2 regions of the Pseudomonas sp. NPDC089530 genome follow, and region 2 is predicted to be linked to the other one. Evidence: predicted binding sites of a transcription regulator. Region 2 holds the regulator's gene; the other holds the start of a gene.
The links. The regulator FliA, encoded in region 2, starts transcription of late flagellar genes. The targets are predictions, from matches to a motif close to CTAAAGTTTNNNNNNNNNNNGCCGNTAA.
Positions count from the first base shown of each region.

Region 1: flgM (flagellar biosynthesis anti-sigma factor FlgM) is a predicted target of FliA. The motif match lies at 2,380-2,407, and genes of this name have one in related genera.

Region 1 covers NZ_JBNNVU010000084.1:4,743-17,221, forward strand. Annotated here, with positions in the region: gene cheR (protein-glutamate O-methyltransferase CheR) at 1-478, opposite strand, end outside; gene ACQKQA_RS24005 (chemotaxis protein CheV) at 523-1,455, opposite strand; gene flgA (flagellar basal body P-ring formation chaperone FlgA) at 1,531-2,292, shown strand; gene flgM (flagellar biosynthesis anti-sigma factor FlgM) at 2,445-2,765, shown strand; gene ACQKQA_RS24020 (flagella synthesis protein FlgN) at 2,816-3,283, shown strand; gene ACQKQA_RS24025 (flagellar brake protein) at 3,379-4,125, shown strand; gene ACQKQA_RS24030 (MFS transporter) at 4,185-5,555, opposite strand; gene ACQKQA_RS24035 (glutamine synthetase family protein) at 5,625-6,866, opposite strand; gene ACQKQA_RS24040 (sensor histidine kinase) at 7,119-7,811, opposite strand; gene ACQKQA_RS24045 (response regulator) at 7,808-9,412, opposite strand; gene ACQKQA_RS24050 (phytanoyl-CoA dioxygenase family protein) at 9,791-10,723, shown strand; gene ACQKQA_RS24055 (glycosyltransferase family 61 protein) at 10,802-12,370, shown strand; gene ACQKQA_RS24060 (sugar 3,4-ketoisomerase) at 12,367-12,479, shown strand, end outside.
Region 2 covers NZ_JBNNVU010000069.1:18,447-27,488, forward strand. Annotated here, with positions in the region: gene fliQ (flagellar biosynthesis protein FliQ) at 1-259, shown strand, start outside; gene fliR (flagellar biosynthetic protein FliR) at 263-1,045, shown strand; gene flhB (flagellar biosynthesis protein FlhB) at 1,049-2,185, shown strand; gene flhA (flagellar biosynthesis protein FlhA) at 2,388-4,517, shown strand; gene flhF (flagellar biosynthesis protein FlhF) at 4,529-5,854, shown strand; gene fleN (flagellar synthesis regulator FleN) at 5,973-6,803, shown strand; gene fliA (RNA polymerase sigma factor FliA) at 6,800-7,540, shown strand; gene ACQKQA_RS22185 (chemotaxis response regulator CheY) at 7,700-8,071, shown strand; gene ACQKQA_RS22190 (protein phosphatase CheZ) at 8,103-8,891, shown strand; partial or broken gene ACQKQA_RS22195 (chemotaxis protein CheA) at 8,904-9,042, shown strand, end outside.

The sequences.
Region 1 (12,479 bases), on a different contig from region 2:
CGTACTCGCCGGTCTTGCAGTTGTTCAACATGGTCCCGGACAGGTCGGTGGCAACGATCTGCACCCCCATCTTCAGTTGCCCTATGTTGGTCTTCTCGAACTCGTCGATCGACATGGATAACGAATAGGGTTCCTGCCCCGAGGAACAGGCCGCCGACCAGATCCGCAGACGCTGGTTGGGGCTGGCCTTGATCGCCTCAGGCAAGACCTTGTTCTTCAAGACCTCGAATGGGTAGGTATCGCGAAACCACAGGGTTTCGTTGGTCGTCATGGCATCGACCACCATCTCGCGCAAACCGCTGCGCGGTTGGCTCTGGATGCGCTGAACCAGCTCGCCGAGGGATTTGATGCCTTGCTGTTCCATCAGTTTGTTGAGACGGCTCGACACCAGATATTGCTTGTTCTCGCCCAGCAAGATCCCACAGGCTTTTTCCAGGAACACCCGGAATTGTTCGAAATCCAAATTACCCGTAGACAAAGATGCCGCCTCTTAAATCGTGTGACTGCCAGGGACGCATATCCCTAGCTGTTATCTGCTGCTTTGATCCGGTCGACAACCCGGGATGCCAGGTCATCAGGACGAAACTTGGCAAGGAAGTCATCAGCACCGACCTTCTTCACCATCGCCTGATTGAATACACCTGACAACGAAGTATGCAGGATGATATGCAGCTTTTGCATGCGTGGATCGTTGCGTATTTCGGCCGTAAGGGTGTAGCCATCCATCTCCGGCATCTCGATGTCGGAGATCATCATCAGAAACTCTTCTTCAGGCTTCTTGCCCTCGTCGACCAGCTTGCGCAGGTAGTCCAGCGCCTGTCGGCCGTCGTTCAAGGCCACCACTTCGACCCCTACGGTCTGCAGGCAACGCGTGACCTGCTTGCGCGCCACCGACGAGTCATCGACCGTCAGCACCCGCAGTGAAACCGCCTTGTGCTGAGTCTCGACATCCACCACGCCCACCGAAATGGTCTCGGGAGTCGGCGCGACTTCGGCCAGCACTTTCTCGACGTCGATGATTTCCACCAACTGATTGTCGACCCGCGTCACCGCCGTCAGGTAGTGATCGCGCCCCGTCCCCTTGGGTGGCGGATGGATCTCCTCCCAGTTCATGTTGACGATGCGTTCGACCGACCTCACCAGGAACCCCTGGGTCTTGGTGTTGTACTCAGTGATGATGACGAAGGGGTTGCTCTGATCCTGCAAACCGCCCGAACCGGTGGCCATTGCCAGGTCCAGGATCGGAATGGTTGCCCCCCGAATATTCGCGACACCGCACACCACAGGACTGGACTTGGGCATCAGGGTCAGTTTGGGGCATTGCAGCACCTCCCGAACCTTGAACACGTTGATCCCATAGAGCTGCTCCCCGTCGAGACGGAACAGCAACAGCTCAAGGCGATTCTGCCCTACCAGTTGCGTGCGCTGGTTCACCGAATCCATTACACCAGCCATGCCCAGACTCCCCAAAGCTTTAAGCTCCGACGCACGCTCATCGCTAAACGGCACGGCGCTTGCTTTTTAACTGTTATGAACGCCAAAACGACATTTTCCCGACGCCTGACATCAAACTACCGCAAATTGCTGTGCGGGCTATCGGCTTTGTTTCTCTTAAACCCTGGGCATCCTGCCGTTGCTGACTCGGTAACCCTGCCTGATCTACTTATCGGCGTCACTCAGGGGTTTCTTGAATTCACCGTAGAAGACTACCTCGCCACCAGTCAAACCCCGGGCCGCTACGAGATCCAGGTCAACCGGCTCGACCCGCGGCTGCGCATGCCGCAATGCGACAAGGAATTGACAGCGACCCTGGAAAGCCCGGCACAACCCCTGGGGCGGGTGACCGTGCGCGTGCGCTGCGACGGCGCTTCGCCCTGGACCGTATTCGTTCCCGCCCAGGTCAAGCTGTTCCGCGAAGTGGTCACCACCACCCGGCCGCTCAAGCGCGCGGGAATCATCAACCCTGAAGATGTGATGCTGCGTGAGCGCGATATCGGCCAGATCAACCAGGGTTATCTGACCTCGGTGGACCAGGCCATCGGACAGAGACTTGTCCGACCAATGGTCGCCGACCAACTCGTCACCCTGGTTCATCTGGAGCAGGCAGAAGTGGTGCGCAAGGGCGATCAGGTGGTGATCTCCGCCCGCAGCGGCACGCTAAATGTCAAAATGCCGGGCGAAGCCTTGTCCAATGGCGGCATGAGCGAGCAGATACGAGTCAAGAACCTCAACTCGCAACGGATCATCAAGGCACGGATCACAGCGCCTGGACAGGTGGAAGTCGCTATGTAGACGGACTGGCGCCACGCACGCTTGCCCCCTAAACTGTGGCCCATGCAAGGGCAACAGCGGCGCGCGCGGGCTTATCGATATTCGAGCCTAAAGTTTTCCGGGGTATTGCCGAAAACAAGTCAAGCGTCCAAATACCCAGAGGTTTTTTTACCATGGTCATCGATTTCAGCCGTTTAAACAGCTCTCCCTCACTCACCGGCAGCACGCGCACCAGCGCCAGCAAGGAAACCGGCGACGCCGAAAAATCCGCGCCGCTGAACGCTCCAGCCGAACAGACCACTGTCAGCGGGGAGTCGGTACACCTCAGCAATGAGGCTCAACAGTTGCAGAAGATCACTGACAAGCTGCGCGATCAGCCTGCCGTCGACAACGCCCGCGTGGCCGAGTTGAAGCAAGCGATTGCCGATGGCAGCTATAAAGTCGACAGCAACCGTGTAGCCAGCAAACTGCTCAACTTCGAAGCCCAGCGCTAGCCAATAAGGCCTGCGCCAGTTTTTTGGACGCTTAAAACCCAAGGCCATACATGCACGACTCTAATTTGCTGCAACTGATCACTGACGACTTTGCTCCAGCTCAACAATTGCTGGAATTGCTGCGCACCGAATCCCTTGCCCTGCACGGTCGCGACATGCCGCTGCTGGAAGACATCCTTGCGCAGAAGCAAGCCTTGATCATTTTGCTCGAGCAGCATGGCCGCAAACGCAGCGAAATTCTCGCCAGCCTGAATCTTCCCGCCAGCCGCTCCGGCCTGGAACAACTGGCCAGCCATTCTTCGATTGGCGACGAGTTATTGACCCAGAGCGACGTGCTGACGCAAATGCTCACCGATTGCCAGGCCGCGAACGAACTCAACGGTCGCTCGATCCAGGTTCAACAGGCCACCACCGCCAATCAGTTGAAAATTCTCACCGGTGGCGAGCCTCCAGCCCTCTATGATGCCCGTGGCTCAACCGCCAAGCTCGCGAAGCCTCGCCCGCTCAGCCAAGCATGAGCCCCGAGATGAGCGCGCCCTATCAAGTCGCGGAACATGCTGGCAGAATGCCAGATTTTGTGTTTAGTCATATTTTGTCTGGAGATTGATGAACCGTGTTCAATGCCGCAAACGCAGAAGATACGCCGCAGCCGCCCAAGGTGCTCACCACGCCCCGGGAAATCACCTCCACGCTGCGCCTGCTGCAAGACAGCCATGACCCGCTGATCATCACTTTCCACGAACGCAGCCAGCGCTTCCAAAGCTACCTGGTCGAGACCGACCGTGACGGCAACATGATTGCCCTGGACGAAATGATCCCTCGCGACGGCGAACGCTTCATGCTCGCCGGCGAACCGTTTCGCGTCGAAGGCTTTCACGAGGGCGTGCGCATCGCCTGGGAAAGCAACGGTATCCCGACCATCGACGAATCCAATGGCGGGCGCTGCTACCGCGGCACACTGCCGGACGAAGTGGTCTATCACCAGCGCCGCAACGCCTTCCGGGCAGCGCTGAAGCTGGCCCAACTGGTCGACATCGAACTGGGCGGCGAAAAACTCAAAGCGCCCATTACCGGCAAACTGCTGGATATCTCCGCCACCGGCTGCAAGCTGCGTTTCGATGGCGACATCTCCAGCCGCCTGCAGCTGGGCCAGGTCTACGAGCGCTTTATCGCCGCCCTGCCCTTCGGCAGCATGACCGCGCCGGTGGAACTGCGCTACCTGCACCACGAAGAGAAGATCGACACCACCTTCGCGGGCGTGCGCTTCCACAACATGAGCGGCCTGGTTCAACGCCAGGTCGAGCGTTTTGTCTACCAGTTGCAACGCGAGGCGCGGCGCTTCGACAAAGACGACTTCTGAGACGCGAAGGTCGATCAAAAAACGGGTAGTCCCTTGCGGTAACTGCCCGTTTTTTGTTTCTAGAGCTTGGCCCCACTGAGTTCGTCCGGCCCGGGATCATCCGGCTTCGCCAACGGCTCCTCAATCTCATCCGCCGCTTGTGCCGGCGCTTCAGCCTCCGGCGCACTGCCCTGCTGCATCTGGTCCTGCACCACCTGCTCGTCGACCCGAGGGTCGAGTGCCGCCACCAGTGGCGAGCTGGCCATGCTGTCCGGCATCGCCACGTGATGCAGCGGCGCATCGTCGACCTGATGCAGGTTGGTCACGGCTTTCGGCCGGATGCGCCAGACCAGGACCAGGGCAAAGAAGCAAAAGAAGGCATACAGCATCTGGCTGCCGAACAACTTCATCAGCACGCCTGCGACCAAGGGGCCGACACTGGCCCCCACGCCATAGGTCACCAGCAACATGGCGGTCAACGAAACCCGTCGATCACCTTCGACATGGTCGTTGGAAAACGCCACCGCCAGCGGATAGAGGCAGAACTGCATCAGCGAACACAGGAACCCCAGGGCGAACAGCATCTCCAGCGGCACCTCGGGCAGAATCGCCAACGGCAAGGCCGCCACCACCAGGAAGCAGGCGAAGCAGCGAATCAACAGGGCCCGGTCATAACGATCGGACAGCCAGCCCAGCGGCCACTGCACCAACAACCCGGCAAAAATGCAGCTGCCCATGAACAGGCCGACCAGCTCGGTGCTCAAGCCCTGCTGGGAGGCATACAACGGCGCCAGACCATAGAACGAACCGACGATCAGCCCCGCCCCGAGCACCGTGCTCAGCGACTGCGGAACGCGCTTGATGAAAAACCGCGGTTCCATGGGGGCCGGATGCAACGGCGCCGGGTGAATGCGCCGGGTCATTGCCACCGGCACCAGGCACAGGGCAAAACACAGGGCCACCAACATCAGCAGTTCAGGCCCGAGGGCCGGGTGCATGACCAGAATCAGCTGCCCCAGGACCAGCCCCAGGTACGAGGCGATCATATAGCCACTGAACACCACCCCGCGCTGCCCGGCCCCGGCCTGCTCGTTGAGCCAGCTTTCGATGACCATGTATTGGCACATCATGCCCAGGCCGACGACCGTGCGCAGCACCAGCCAGGCCGGCAACCAGTCCACCAGGCCATGCCCCAGGACCGCCGCGCCGACGATGCCGGCGCAAGTGGCATAGGCCCGGATATGGCCAACCCGGGCAATCAGCCGATGGCCGATTTTCCCGCCCAGCACCAGGCCGAAATAGTTGGCCGCCATCAAGGCACCCACCCACAACCCGTCGACATGATCGGCGGCCAGGCGCAACGCCAGGTAGGTACTGAGCAAGCCCGAACCGATCAGCATCATCAGCGAGGCGAAATAAAGCGCTCGAAAGGATTTCCAGATTTGGCGCATCGGCGTTCCGAGCGGCTCCTTGAGTTGAGTGTCGGGCCACCTGAAGATAACCCGACTGCGACGGTTCGGTTAAGCCTGGGCTGCTAAAACACGCCGCTCCCAGGGCGTTATTTCATCAAGGAAACTGGTCAGTTCCATGCTCTTCGAAGCGATGTAGCCTTCGATGAACTCATTGCCGAACAATTCCCTGGCCAACTGACTACGTTTCAGACGCTCAAGGGCAGCATGCAAGGTACAAGGCAAAGATAAACTGTCCGGCACCGAAAACTCGCCCTGAATCGCCGGCGTCGGCTCCAGCTCGTTTTCGATACCGTGCAACCCTGCCGCGAGGCTCGCGGCGATCGCCAGATAGGGGTTGGCGTCGGCGCCCGGCAAGCGGTTCTCGACCCGCCGCGCTATCGGCGAACTGGCCGGAATACGCAGGCCAGCCGCGCGATTGTCATGGGACCAACAGGCGTTGTTCGGCGATGCATACGGGTGGCACAGGCGCTGGTAGGAATTGACGTTCGGCGCGAACAGCGCGGTGAAATCCGCCAATCCCGCCTGCAGCCCACCAATGAAATGACGGAACATCGCGGTGGGCTCGCCGGCCTCATCACTGAACACATTCCGTCCGCTGGCCGAGTCGACCAGGCTCTGGTGAATATGCATCGAACTGCCCGGGGTATGCGCCAGGGGCTTGGCCATGCATACCACGGTCAGGCCATGCTTGAGCGCCACTTCCTTGAGCAGATGCTTGAACAGGAAGGTCTGGTCGGCCAGCAACAACGGATCGCCGTGCAGCAGATTGATCTCGAACTGGCTGACGCCCATTTCATGCATGAAGGTATCGCGCGGCAGCCCCAGTGCCGCCATGCAGGCATAGACCTCATTGAAGAACGGCCGCAAGCCGTTGTTGGAACTGACACTGAATGCCGAATGCCCGTCTTCGCGACGACCATCCAGACCGAGGGGAGGCTGGAAGGCCTGGGTCGGATCGGTATTGGGAGCGAACACGAAAAACTCCAGCTCGGTCGCCACCACCGGTGCCAGGCCGCGAGCGGCGTAGCGGGCGATAACCTGCTTGAGCTGGCCACGGGTGGAAAGGCGCGAACTCTCCCCGCCCAACTCGTCCGCGTCACAGATCGCCAGTGCCCGCGGCTGCTGGCTCCAGGGCAGACGATGAATCTGTTGCGGATCGGCATTGAGCGCCAGGTCGCCGTCGTCGCTGCCGTAGAAACGCGCAGGCGGATAGCCCCCCATGATGCATTGCAACAGCACCCCACGCGCCATCTGCAGACGCCGCCCTTCGAGGAAACCCTCAGCGGTCATCACCTTGCCCCGTGGCACGCCGTTCAGGTCCGGAGTGACACATTCAATCTCGTCAATGCCCGTCAATCGCTGTGCGAGTGAACTGCGGCCATCGGTTGTCATGACTCAATCCTTGTTGTTGTACGAGCCGAGAACGGCGACCCGTACAAAATAGGCTCCGGCTGTTCGGAATATCAAGCAGCCCCGAACAAAAAGCCATCGGACCAGGTACACAACGCAAGGCGGAGAAACCCTAAAGGGTCGGCAACCGCCTCACGGCAGATAAAGACTGAAGACACCGCCGCCCAGCGGCCCGCCGTTGCGGATCTCGGTACGCCCGCAGACGCCATTGCGCTGATGCAACGCGGCAATGCGCCCGGCGAAGTACAACCCCAGGCCGGTACTGCCGCTGCTGTGATTGATACCTTGCGCGTAGTCGGCCTGGTTATCGATCATCTGCTGCGGATAGCCCTCGCCATCGTCGTTGATGGTCAGCACCGTCTGCCCGGCTTCATCGTGCACGCTGATCAGCAGCGCATGGCGCGCATAACGAATGGCGTTGTTGATGCAGTTGGCGAGCACCGAGGCGATGAGCTCCCGATCGAAGAACCCCAAGGGCGTCAAAGGATCGACTTCATAGGTCGCGGCGATGCCACGACTGGCGAACACGTCCTGATGGCTGACCAATTGCGCTTCGATGAAGTCATCCAGCTCGTGATAGCCCGGCTGCACCGGCAACTGGTTGACCCCCAGCTTGTAGAGGCCCAGCAGTTGCACCAGCATGCCGTTGAGATGGGCGAATTCGAACTCCATCACCCCCTGCTCCGGCGTGCGCTGCTGCGCCGACGGCAACCCGGCCAGCCATTTGGCATGCGCCTGCATGAGCAGGGTCAGGGAGTTTTTCATGTCGTGCACGGTGGAAGCGATCACCGTGGAGAAGTCGAGAGCCTGTTCGTGAGTATTCATTCGCCAAACGCCTTGCTTCGCAGCTTCTGATAACGCGGATAACGCGCGTCGGTGTCGGGCATCAGGCCGACCATTTTCAGGCAGGTCCGACACTCTTCCAGCAGCGCCGCATCCTGCGTGATGTCGGTGCCGTGCAACAACGACTGCGCCATGTTCAGGGCAATACTGATGTTCTTCGGCTGCATGGCCAGGGCCCGACGGAACAGGTCCCGGGCTTCGGCCAGCGCACCGGCCTTGTAACTGCGCACACCCTGACGGTTCATGTCAGCCGCGGCATTGGCCGAGTTGAGGATCTCCGGGTCGTCGGTGAGCTTGGCGATGCCTTCCATTACCTTCGGGTCGTCGCCGTAGATTTCCGCGCAGTTTTTCAACATCGAGGCACCGGCATTGGCCTGCCCCAGCATCTGCAACTGCTTGGCGACCACCAATGCTGCCTCGGGACTCATGAACTGCTCCATCCCATCCAGGCGCAGCATTGCCTGCTCGGTGAGCTTGTCTGCGGTTTCCGCATCATTGAGCAACAGGCTGGTGGCCTTCATCAGCCGCGCCCGGATCTGCAAGCCCGGATCGCTAGGGTTTTCCTTGGCCACCGCACTCAGGGTGCTGTTGATCTCCAGGCGCGTCCGGGTATCCAACCCCCTTTCGCTGCCCTTGCTGATCAGCGCATGCGCCAGGCCAAGGTTGCTTTCCGGATCCTTGAAACGCGACTGCGCCCCTTGGGATACCGCCTGGCGATAGGCCCTGGAGGCCGTGTCGAAATCTTCGTTGGCCATCGCCAGCTTGCCCAGCAGCGCTTGTCTGCGCACGGCCAGCGGCGACAGGCGCACCGCCTCTTCCAGTACGCTCTGGGCGCGCTTGGAATCCCCTTCGGCGACCAGCACTTCAGCCATGCCGTCGTAGAGCGCCGGCATCATCGGGAAGACCTTCAGGGCCTTTTCATAGATGGCCTTGGCCTGGAGCACCTGACCGCGCTTGAACAGCAGACGCCCCAGGCCGACATAGGCCCACGGCAACGGACGGTCCGCCAGGATGCTTTCGTACAGCCGCTCCAGCGCTTCGTTCTGGTTCATGTCACGCAGGGCATCGGCGCGGTAGCGCAGGCACAACGGCGAATAACGCGGGTCCTGTTTGCACAGGGCGATGCAGGCATTCAACACCTCGACCGGCTTGCCGCGGTCGAGCGCCTGCAGAATCGGCTTGAGCAGCGATTTGCGCTGCTGCAGCCGCTCCAGCCGCTGCGCCAGGCTGGAACGGTTGAAAGGCTTGGTCAGATAGGCATCCGGCTCATGCTCGAGAGCGCTGAGCACCATCGATTGGCTGGTCTCGGCGGTCACCATGAGAAAGACGCTTTCATGGCTGATCAGCTTGTCGGTCATCAGGTCTTCGAGCACCTGCTGCCCGTTCTTCTTGCCGTCGCCCAGGTGGTAATCCTGCAGGATGAAGTCATAGCGCTTTTGCGCACACATGCGCAGCGCCTGCTCGCCTGTATCGGCAGTGTCTACGTCCTTGACGCCCAACTCACGCAACATGGACCGGACAGAACTGCGGAAATCGGAGAAATCATCGACGATCAAAAAGCTTTTTTGGTGGTACGCCAGCATCGAAGATTCCAGACCCGTAAAAAAGATGAAGCCCGCAGCGACAGCATTCAAGGTCGTCAACCTTGTTGCACCCGGGCAACGATAATGGCCACAAGCCATCAACTCATTCTACATCAACCCACTACGACGCCCGCCTGCTCTCGCCGGGCACAGGCCCCAGGGCTCCGCCATTGACCTGCAACAACACTCTTGGGGTTATCGGCCGATTCTGGCGTTCCCTTATAGATAGTTGCCAAATGCATTGAATATCCTTGGGCCCACATTCACCTGCCAGGGGTCGCCCAGGAAAAATCCTGCGGAATATCAGAAATACGATCATCAACTTTAAGCCTGGCAAGTCGATAACATTCACACACAGCAAGAGCCAATGAGCACCTCATGCAAACCTGCATCCAAAACCTCATCGACCAGGGCGCCCACATTTTTGGCGAGATCCTGAACGTTGATCGCACACAGGCGCTGTACCACGAGATGATCGCCGCACGAGCATTCGGTGCCGGCCTGTTCATGGACGAGGCGGAATACCTGGCCCAGGAAAACCATCTCAACGCCAACCCGAACAAGACGTTCAACTTCCTCAATGCCTTCGAGCCGCAACTGCAGTTCATCGAACAGGATCCGCGCCTCACCGCGGTCCTCGATGAAGTGCTCGGGGCCGACTATGAGGTGGTGATCAAGAAGGCGGTGTGCGGGGTGCCGGACTCATGGCTGCCGGACTGGGTGCGGGAAAAGATCCGCGATGTGAATGTGGCGAACCTCGGGCCGTACATCAAAAAGCCTTTCCGCGACATCACCTACTTCCGCGGGATCGACTTTCACCAGGACATCATCGACTGGCCCCAGGGCCGGGTGGAACTCGATCCTTCGACCTTCCTGACCCTGTATGTGTACCTGCATGAGGTCACCGAAAACGATTCGCCCTTGCACCTGATGCCCGGCACCCACCGTTTTGGCGCTACGCTGTTCCCGCATCAACTGGTGCATGAGGAACACGATCGGTGGACCTACACCGACGACCGGGGGCAGCAGATGGCCTGCCAAGACCATAGACTGACAGGCGGACCCGGTTATGTCGGGCTCTGGCACAACTGCACCTTGCACGGTACCCGGCCGGTGGCCAACGAGTCGGAACAGTTCCGCCTGTCACTGCGTTATCTGCTGGGCAAGTCCCGAAGCAATACCGACAAGACCGCGATCGACACCATCAACGGTGCGATCCAGGGTGAGCTGCAACCGGTCAGGACCCGCCGCGACCTGAACGCCAGGGGTATCGCCCAGATCAAGGGCAACATCATCAATAACAACGGATAGCGTCACCGCCTTTACCGAGCGCACGAACCGTTCGGGTGACGAGCTACTACCGGCTGCAAGCCGCAAGACGAGGTCAATGTGTCAACAGGGTTTGGACAGAAGGCGCGGGTACTGATATTTGGTACCGGCGCAGGCGGGGTCAACTTTTACAAATACAATCGCCGCCGCTATCGGGTACTCGGCTTCGTCGATAACAACCAGCAGAAACAAGGCCAGCGCCTGTTCGGCAAATTGATCCACGCCCCTCAGCAACTGAGTGCGCTGGTGTTCGACAAGATCATTATCGCCAGTGATTACTACCGCGAAATCTACCCGCAACTGACCGAGAAGCTGGCCATCGCCGAGCACAAGGTCGAAGTGTTTCACGGCGCGCAAATACACTCGCAGCTCCCCTTACTCCAGCGCCTCGGCAAACATTTGGAACAAATGGGCTACGAACGCCTGTGCAAACGGCCAGGGCCGGTCAGCGACTTACTGTATCGCCTGTTTTTTCAACACCAGGACATCCGACGCCTGAGCTTGCAATGGCTGGATAAAAGCGACGAATACAAAGTACATGTGTTTCGCCCGAGCCAATCGGGCAGCAGCCAACCGCCGCGATTCATCCATCAGTCAACCCCCGCGATCCCTCTGGAATTGCCCGAGATAGCCCTGTACCACTTCCGCCAGGGCCAGGTCAGCTCGGTATCCCGCTCGGTGGTATTGCCGGGCGAACGACTGGTGCTCGAGCGAGTCCCCACGGCCAAGAACCTGCAGGCCGACTACAGTGCCGCCCACCTGCTCTATCACGGTCAGCGCCTGGCCCTGGTCAGGAGCAGCGCCCCTGTCATGCTGGAAAAGGGTTTGCTGATCAGCGGTGGTAGTGAACTCAATTATTACCACTGGACGGTGGAAGTACTGTCGCAACTGCAGTTCGTAGCCGAGCTGCCTGCGCAATATGCGGACTACCCACTGCTGATTTCCAGGAGCAGCCAGAACATTCCCTCGATCAAGGCTCTGATCGAGGCAATCGGCGTCGACCGCCCGTTGGTGTTCCTGGAGAACATCACCAGCTACCAGGTAGCCGACCTGTTAATGATCAGCGCGCCCAACAATCTGGTCCCGAACTTCAAAGGCGTGGTACGAAACCACGCCAACAGCAGCTTCGTCCGCCCGGAGTCGATCAACTTCCTGCGTGAAAAAGCCCTGCGCCTGGCCCGTGATGTACCTGCCAGCGAATGCCCCAAACGCGTATTTCTGGCGCGTAAAGGCTTTCTCCGACACTACAACCAGACCGAGATCCTCGGACTGCTCGAACCCTATGGTTTCACCTCCGTGTACATGGAGGACCAGGACATCAGCCACCAGGTGGCGATCATGGCCAATGCCGAAGTGATAGTCGGCCCCACCGGCGCGGCCTGGACCAACCTGATCTTCGCCTCGAAAAACGCCCTCGCGTTGTGCTGGATGGCCGAAGAAGCCGGCCCTCTGTCGTGCTTCTCCAACCTGGCGGCGGTCGTCGGCGTAGAGATGGACTACATCGCCTACCGGGCGGGCTCCAGTGACTCCAGGGAACTGTACTACCGGAGTTACCACATCGATACCAAGAGCGTTGAACACTGGCTGCAACAGCATCTGTCGAAAGGGCTCCAAGGAGAGACACGATGAAGATTCACATTCTGCCGCTACAGGCCCACGGCGATGACCGCGGCTCGTTGATCGCCCTGGAAGAAGGGAAAAACATCCCCTTTCCGGTCAAGCGGGTGTACTACATGTT
Region 2 (9,042 bases):
AGTGGCTGTAGACCTGTTCCGCGAAGCGCTCTGGCTGACCACCATGATGGTCGCCATCCTGGTGGTCCCCAGCCTGCTGGTGGGCCTGCTGGTGGCGATGTTCCAGGCCGCCACCCAGATCAACGAACAGACCCTGAGCTTCCTGCCGCGCCTGCTGGTGATGCTGGTGACGCTGATCGTCGCCGGCCCCTGGCTGGTGCAGACCTTCATGGAATACATCCTGCAGCTGTACGGCAGTATTCCGCAGTTGATCGGCTGAGCCATGTCCCTGCTGGCGCTCACCGACACGCAGATCAGCACCTGGGTCGCGACCTTCATGCTGCCGATGTTCCGGATCGGCGCGGTGCTGATGACCATGCCGGTCTTCGGTACGACCCTGTTGCCGAGGCGTATCCGCCTGTACTTCACCCTGGCGATCACCTTCCTGGTGGCGCCGGGCCTGCCGCCCATGCCGGCGGTCAATGCCCTGAGCCTGGGCGGATTGCTGCTGATCGCCGAGCAGATCATCATCGGCGCCTTGTTCGGCTTGGCCTTGCAGCTGTTTTTCCAGGCCTTCGTGATTGCCGGGCAGATCGTTTCGACGCAGATGGGCATGGGCTTCGCCTCCATGGTCGACCCTGCCAACGGCGTTTCGGCGGCGGTGATCGGGCAGTTCCTGACCATGCTGGTGACCTTGCTGTTTCTCGGCATGAACGGCCATCTGGTGGTCTTCGAGGTGCTGATCGAAAGCTTCACCACCTTGCCGGTGGGCAGTGCGCTGCTGGTCAATCACTTCTGGGAAATCGCCGGCAAGCTGGGGTGGGTGCTGGGCGCCGCGCTGCTGCTGGTGTTGCCGGCGATCACTGCGTTGCTGGTGGTGAACATCGCCTTTGGTGTGATGACCCGCGCGGCGCCGCAATTGAACATCTTCTCCATCGGTTTTCCGATGACCCTGGTGCTGGGCCTGGTGATTTTCTGGGTCAGCCTGGGGGACATTCTCAACCAGTACCAGCCGCTGGCCGTCGAGGCCCTGCAGCTGCTACGCGATCTGGCACAGGCTCGATAAAGCATGGCTGAGAGCGAGAGCGGTCAGGACAAGACAGAAGACCCCACGGAGAAACGCAAGAAGGACTCCCGGGAAAAGGGGGAGATTGCCCGCTCCAAGGAGCTCAACACCCTGGCGATCACCATGATCGGCGCCGCCGGCCTGCTGATCTACGGTGCGGGGGTGGCGCAGGACCTGCTGGAAATCATGCGCCTGAACTTCTCCCTGCCGCGGGAAATGCTGCTCAGCCCTGGCGCCATGGGCTTGTACCTGCTGCATTCGGGCAAGATCGCGATCCTTGCCGCGATGCCGATCCTGATTCCCCTGGTGCTGGCGGCGCTGATCGGTCCCATTTCCCTGGGTGGCTGGCTGTTCTCCACCAAGAGCATGGCGCCCAAGTTCAGTCGCATGAACCCCCTCAGCGGGATGAAGCGTATGGCTTCCCCGACCTCGCTGATCGAGCTGGTCAAGGCCTTCGCCAAGTTCGTGGTGGTGCTCTTCGTCGCGCTGTCGGTGCTGTCTTCGGATATCGACGACTTTCTGCAGATCGCCCATGAGCCCTTGGAGCGGGCCATCGCCCACAGTGTCCGGCTGGTGGCCTGGAGTACCTTGTGGATGGCCTGCGGGCTGATCCTGATCGCGGCGGTGGACGTGCCGGTACAGCTGTACCAGAGCTACAAGAAACTGTTGATGACCAAGCAGGAAGTGCGGGACGAGCACAAGGACCAGGAGGGGCGGCCCGAGGTCAAACAGCGTATTCGCCAGACCCAGCGCGAGATGTCGCAGCGACGGATGATGGCGGCGATCCCCGAGGCGGATGTGGTCATCACCAACCCGACCCACTATGCGGTGGCGCTCAAGTACGACGCCGAGAAGGGCGGGGCACCGGTATTGCTGGCCAAGGGCACTGATTTCCTGGCGCTGAAGATTCGCGAGATCGCGGTGGCCAACGAGGTGCTGTTGCTGGAGTCGCCGGCGCTGGCGCGTTCGATCTACCACTCCACCGAGCTGGAGCAGGAAATTCCTGGCGGGCTCTATCTGGCGGTGGCCCAGGTGCTGGCCTACGTCTATCAGATTCGCCAGCACCAGGCCGGCAAGGGCAAGCGCCCCGAGCCCCTCAAGGATCTGCCGATTCCGCCGGATCTGCGCCGCGATTCCTGAGTTTCTCGAGTTGTGCAGGGTCGATGATCCTGCACGGCTCGAGCTGGCTCGCGATGGCGCTGAACGTGACTTTTGCAGTGGTTGATGGCGCAACGCCATAAATCAGTTCGAGCATCGGGCCAAAGTTGGAAAGCTTCTTGCAATACCCGCCCTGCGCCGCTTCCAGGCGTCAAAAGTTTGCTTTAGGGAACGGGGAATACCGGTGGATCGCTCTCAGTTAATCAGCACGGCTCGCACTAACCTGACTGAACTCAGTCGGGGGAACCTGGGTGTGCCGCTGTTGCTGCTGGTCATGCTGGCCATGATGATGCTGCCGGTGCCGCCGTTCCTGCTGGACGTGTTCTTCACCTTCAACATCGCGCTGTCGATCGTCGTGCTGCTGGTTTGCGTGTACGCCTTGCGGCCTCTGGATTTTGCGGTATTCCCCACCATCCTGCTGGTGGCGACCCTGTTGCGCCTGGCGCTGAACGTGGCGTCCACGCGGGTGGTGATGCTCCACGGCCAGGACGGCCACGCCGCCGCGGGCAAGGTGATCCAGGCCTTCGGCGAAGTGGTGATCGGCGGTAACTATGTGGTCGGTATCGTGGTGTTCGCGATCCTGATGATCATCAACTTCGTGGTGGTGACCAAGGGTGCCGGGCGTATCTCCGAGGTGAGCGCGCGCTTCACCCTCGATGCGATGCCGGGCAAGCAGATGGCCATCGACGCCGACCTCAACGCCGGCCTGATCGATCAGGCCCAGGCCAAGGCGCGGCGCCAGGAAGTGGCCCAGGAGGCCGAGTTCTACGGCTCCATGGACGGTGCCAGCAAGTTCGTCCGCGGCGACGCCATTGCCGGCCTGCTGATCCTGTTCATCAACCTGATCGGCGGTATGGCGGTCGGTATCTTCCAGCACAACATGTCCTTCGGCGATGCCGGCCGGGTGTACGCGCTGCTGACCATCGGTGACGGTTTGGTGGCGCAATTGCCGTCGCTGCTGCTGTCTACCGCGGCCGCGATCATGGTGACCCGTGCCTCCGGTTCCGAGGACATGGGCAAGCAGATCAACCGGCAGATGTTCGCCTCGCCCCGGGCCCTGGCCGTCGCTGCCGGCCTGATGGCGGTGATGGGCCTGGTGCCGGGCATGCCGCACTTTTCCTTCCTGAGCATGGCGGCCCTGGCGGCCGGCGCGGCGTACCTGTTCTGGAAGCGTCAGAACGTGGTCAAGGCCCGCGCCCTGGAAGAGGTCCAGCGCCAGCAGGACCTGCTGCCTTCGCCGGCCCGGGCCCTGGAAACCAAGGAGCTGGGTTGGGACGACGTGACCCAGATCGACATGATCGGCCTGGAAGTCGGCTACCGCCTGATTCCCCTGGTGGACCGCAACCAGGGCGGGCAATTGCTGGCACGGATCAAGGGCGTGCGCAAGAAGCTGTCCCAGGACCTGGGCTTCCTCATGCCGACCGTGCACATTCGCGACAACCTCGACCTGGCGCCGAGCGCCTACCGGCTGACCCTGATGGGGGTGATCCTGGCCGAGGCCGAGATCTACCCGGATCGCGAACTGGCGATCAACCCGGGGCAGGTCTACGGCTCGCTCAATGGCATCACCGCCAAAGATCCGGCCTTCGGCCTGGAGGCGGTCTGGATCGAGATCAGCCAGCGCGCCCAGGCGCAGTCGCTGGGTTACACCGTGGTCGACGCCAGTACTGTGGTCGCCACCCACCTCAACCAGATTCTGTACAAGCACTCCAGCGAGCTGATCGGCCACGAAGAAGTCCAGCAGCTCCTGCAATTGCTGGCCAAGGGCTCGCCAAAGCTGGCGGAAGAGCTGGTGCCGGGCGTTCTCTCCCTGTCCCAGTTGCTCAAGGTGCTGCAGGCGCTGCTGGCCGAACAGGTGCCGGTGCGGGATATCCGCAGCATCGCCGAAGCCATCGCGAACAATGCCGCCAAGAGTCAAGATACTGCCGCTCTGGTGGCGACCGTGCGCGTCGGATTGTCGCGCGCCATCGTGCAAAGCATTGTAGGGACTGAGTCTGAGCTGCCTGTGATCACCTTGGAACCAAGGTTGGAACAAATCTTGCTCAATAGTCTGCAGAAGGCAGGACAAGGCTCGGAAGAGGGCGTTCTGCTGGAGCCAAGCATGGCTGAGAAGCTGCAGCGTTCGTTGATCGAAGCCGCGCAGCGCCAGGAAATGCAAGGTCAACCGGTGATTCTGCTGGTAGCCGGTCCGGTTCGCGCGATGCTCTCGCGCTTCGGGCGCCTGGCGGTCCCGGGCTTGCACGTGTTGGCCTATCAGGAAATTCCCGACAACAAGCAAGTGACCATCGTTGCGACAGTAGGGCCCAACGGCTGAGGTAGTGGGTTATGCAAGTTAAGCGTTTTTTCGCCGCCGATATGCGTCAGGCCATGAAGCTGGTTCGTGATGAGCTGGGCGCCGACGCCGCCATCATTGGCAACCGCCGCATCGCCGGCGGTGTCGAACTGACGGCTGCCCTGGATTACAAGCTGTCGGCCCTGGCGCCCCGGGTGCCGAACATGGAGCTCGAGGACGAGCTGCGCAAGACTCAATCGCGCATCGTCACCGCCCAGGCCGAGCTGAGCCTGCGTGGCGATGGCGACACCAATGCCAACACCAATCGCCAGCTGTTCGCCGGCCTGCCGCTGACCGCCGCCGAGCCGCTGATCGAACCCACCTTCAGTGAGCCGCAGCGTCCGGCCCCGGTCGTCGCCGCGCCGGCCGCCGTCGATCCGCGGGCATTCGACTCGATGCGTTTCGAACTCAATGGCCTGCGCGAGCTGCTGGAAGTCCAGCTCGGTTCCCTGGCCTGGAGCCAGTTGCAAGGCAGCCGGCCCGAGCAGGCCAACCTCTGGCGGCGCCTGCAGCGTATCGGCCTGTCCGGTCCGCTGGCCCGCGACCTGCTGGCGCTGATCACGGACATCGACGAGCCTCGCCAGGCCTGGCGCATGCTGCTGGCCCACCTGGCGCGGATGATCGTGATCCCGGAAGCCGAGCCGCTGGAAGAGGGCGGTGTGATCGCCATGGTCGGCCCCGCCGGCATGGGCAAGACCACCACCCTGGCCAAGCTGGCGGCCCGCTACGTTCTCAAGTACGGCGCACAGAACATCGCGCTGGTGAGCATGGACAGCTACCGCATCGGCGCCCAGGAGCAGCTCAAGACCCTGGGCCGCATCCTCAATGTCTCGGTGACCCATGTCGACCCGGGCCAGTCCCTGGCCCAGGCCCTCGATCCGCTGCTGCGCAAGCGCGTGGTGCTGATCGATACTGCCGGTCTGCAAGCCAGCGACCCGGCCCTGCGCATGCAGCTGGAAAGCCTGGCCGGTCGCGGGATCCGCGCAAAAAATTATCTGGTCTTGGCAACCACCAGCCAGAAACAGGTTCTAACCGCCGCATACCACAGCTACAAGCGTTGCGGGCTGGCCGGCTGCATCCTGACTAAACTGGATGAAACCGCCAGCCTTGGTGAGGTGCTGAGCCTGGCGATCAGTCACGAACTCCCCGTTGCCTATCTGACCGATGGCCCACGGATTCCAGACGATCTGCACTTGCCGCGCCGGCACCAGCTGGTCAGTCGTGCGGTGAGCGTGCAGATGCAGGAAGAACCCAGCGAAGAAGCCATGGCCGACATGTTCGCTGACCTCTACCACAACCCGGCCAAACGGGTGGGCTGAGGGATTCATGAAAAGATTGCAATGTACCTACATCGATGGTCTGCCAGGCATTGTTCCGTTGGTGAACGCGCAGCCAGTTATGTGGCCCCGTCTAAGTAAGACAAGGTAAAGAAAGAACATGGGCAGCATGCATCCCGTACAGGTGATCGCGGTGACCGGCGGCAAAGGTGGCGTCGGCAAGACTAACGTGTCAGTGAACTTGTCCCTGGCCCTAGCGGAGCTCGGTCGGCGCGTCATGCTGCTGGACGCCGACCTGGGGCTGGCGAACGTCGACGTCCTGCTGGGTCTGACGCCCAAACGGACCCTTGCCGATGTCATCGAAGGCCGCTGCGAGCTGCGCGACGTGCTGCTGCAGGGGCCGGGCGGCATCCGTATCGTGCCGGCGGCGTCCGGCACCCAGAGCATGGTGCACCTGAGCCCGGCGCAGCATGCCGGTCTGATCCAGGCCTTCAGCGATATCGGCGACAACCTCGACGTACTGGTGATCGACACCGCTGCGGGTATCGGTGACTCGGTAGTCAGTTTTGTCCGCGCCGCCCAGGAAGTGCTGCTGGTGGTCTGCGACGAGCCGACCTCGATCACCGATGCCTACGCGCTGATCAAGCTGCTCAATCGCGATTACGGCATGAACCGCTTCCGCGTGCTCGCCAACATGGCGCAGAGCCCCCAGGAAGGTCGCAACCTGTTCGCCAAGTTGACCAAGGTCACTGATCGCTTCCTGGACGTGGCTCTACAATACGTCGGCGCCGTGCCTTACGACGAATGCGTGCGCAAGGCCGTGCAAAAGCAGCGTGCGGTCTATGAGGCGTTTCCCCGTTCGAAGTGCGCGCTGGCCTTCAAGGCCATTGCACAGAAAGTCGATACCTGGCCATTGCCGGCCAACCCACGTGGGCATCTGGAATTTTTCGTCGAGCGACTCGTGCATCAAACAGCGGGACCGGTGCTATGAGCGCCAGCGGCTTCAATCTTTACCGCAAGTCGGCACGTGACAGCCAGTACGAACTGATCGAGCGCTATGCGCCGCTGGTCAAGCGTATTGCCTATCACCTGCTGGCGCGCTTGCCGGCCAGCGTCCAGGTCGAGGACCTGATCCAGGCCGGGATGATCGGCCTGCTCGAAGTGTCGACCAAGTACGACGCGAGCAAGGGCGCGAGTTTCGAGACCTACGCGGGTATCCGTATCCGTGGGGCGATGCTCGACGAGGTGCGTAAAGGTGACTGGGCGCCGCGTTCGGTGCATCGCAATACCCGGATGGTGAGTGACGCGATCCGCGCAATTGAAGCTAAAACCGGTCGCGACGCTAAAGATCATGAAGTTGCGGCCGAACTTCAATTGAGTCTCGATGATTATTACGGGATTTTGAACGACACCTTGGGCAGTCGCCTGTTCAGCTTCGACGACCTGTTGCAGGACGGCGAGCATGAAGGGCTGCATGAGGATGGCGCGAGTGCTCATCTCGAGCCGTCGCGCGACCTGGAGGACGAACGTTTCCAGGCTGCGCTGGCGGATGCGATTGCCAATTTGCCGGAGCGTGAGCGACTGGTCTTGGCGCTGTACTACGACGAAGAGCTGAATCTCAAGGAAATCGGTGAGGTCCTGGGGGTCAGCGAATCGCGGGTCAGCCAGTTACACAGCCAGTGCGCGGCCCGTTTGCGGGGGCGTTTGGGGGAGTGGCGAGCGCGCTGACAGGCAGTGTGGGGACACTGCGGACGAGACTGGCACGAGGTTGTCGGTCTTGCGGCGTGTATTCCATGCAGTCGTTGAGTGCTCTGCCTGATTGATTGAATGGCGCGTCCAGGTGCTGGACGCGTTTAAGACTGCTTGGAGGTCGAATTGGACAAGAACATGAAAATCCTCATCGTTGATGACTTCTCAACGATGCGGCGGATCATCAAGAACCTGTTGCGTGACCTGGGGTTCACCAACACGGTCGAGGCCGACGATGGCACCACCGCCATTCCGGTTCTCAACAGTGGGAGCATCGACTTTCTGGTAACGGACTGGAACATGCCTGGCATGACCGGTATCGATCTGCTGCGCCACGTGCGCGCCGATGAAAAACTCAAGCACCTGCCGGTACTCATGGTGACCGCTGAAGCCAAGCGCGAACAGATCATCGAAGCGGCCCAGGCCGGAGTAAACGGCTACGTGGTCAAGCCCTTCACGGCCCAGGCGTTGAAAGAGAAGATCGAGAAGATCTTCGAACGCATTGGTTGATGCGTGGAACCATTCCGCCACGGGGGGAGCTATGGAGCACAACGAATCTTCATTGGGCGATTTTGAATCGACCCTGAAAAAACATGCAGTGGAACTGGTCGACAGCCTTGAAAAGGGCAAGTTCGGCGAAGCAGTGCAACTGATCCATGAGCTCAACCAGACCCGTGACCGCGGCCTGTACCGGGAAGTCGGCAAGCTCACCCGCGAGCTGCATAGCGCCATCGTCAATTTTCAGATTGACCCGCATATGCCGCAAGCCGAGGAAGTTTCACAGATCACGGATGCCACCGAGCGCCTGTCCTATGTGGTCAGGCTGACCGAGGCCGCGGCCAACCGCACCATGGACCTGGTAGAGAGCGCCACCCCGTTGGTCAACGGCCTGAGCAGCGAAGCCCAGGCCCTGAGCGCCGACTGGGGACGTTTCATGCGCCGCGAACTGGGCGCGGAAGAGTTCCGCGATCTGGCCCGCCGCGTGGATGGTTTCCTGACCCGTAGCGAGCAGGAAACGCGCGCGGTCTCGAGCAACCTCAACGACATTCTGTTGGCGCAGGACTACCAGGACCTGACCGGTCAGGTGATCAAGCGCGTGACCCAGTTGGTCACCGAAGTCGAGAGCAATCTGCTCAAACTGGTCCTGATGGCCAGTCAGGTCGATCGTTTTGCCGGTATCGAACATGACCGCGCGGCGATCCTCGCTGAAAAAGATCCGCAAAAACATCTGGCCAAGGGTGAAGGTCCGCAGATTCATGCCGATAAACGTGAAGACGTTGTATCCGGTCAGGACGATGTCGACGATTTGCTTTCCAGCCTTGGATTCTAGGAGCACCCATACATGAGCTTCGGCGCCGATGAAGAGATCCTTCAGGATTTTCTGGTTGAGGCCGGCGAGATTCTAGAGCAACTGTCCGAACAACTGGTCGAGCTGGAAAGCCGGCCAGACGATGCGGACCTGCTCAACGCAATTTTTCGCG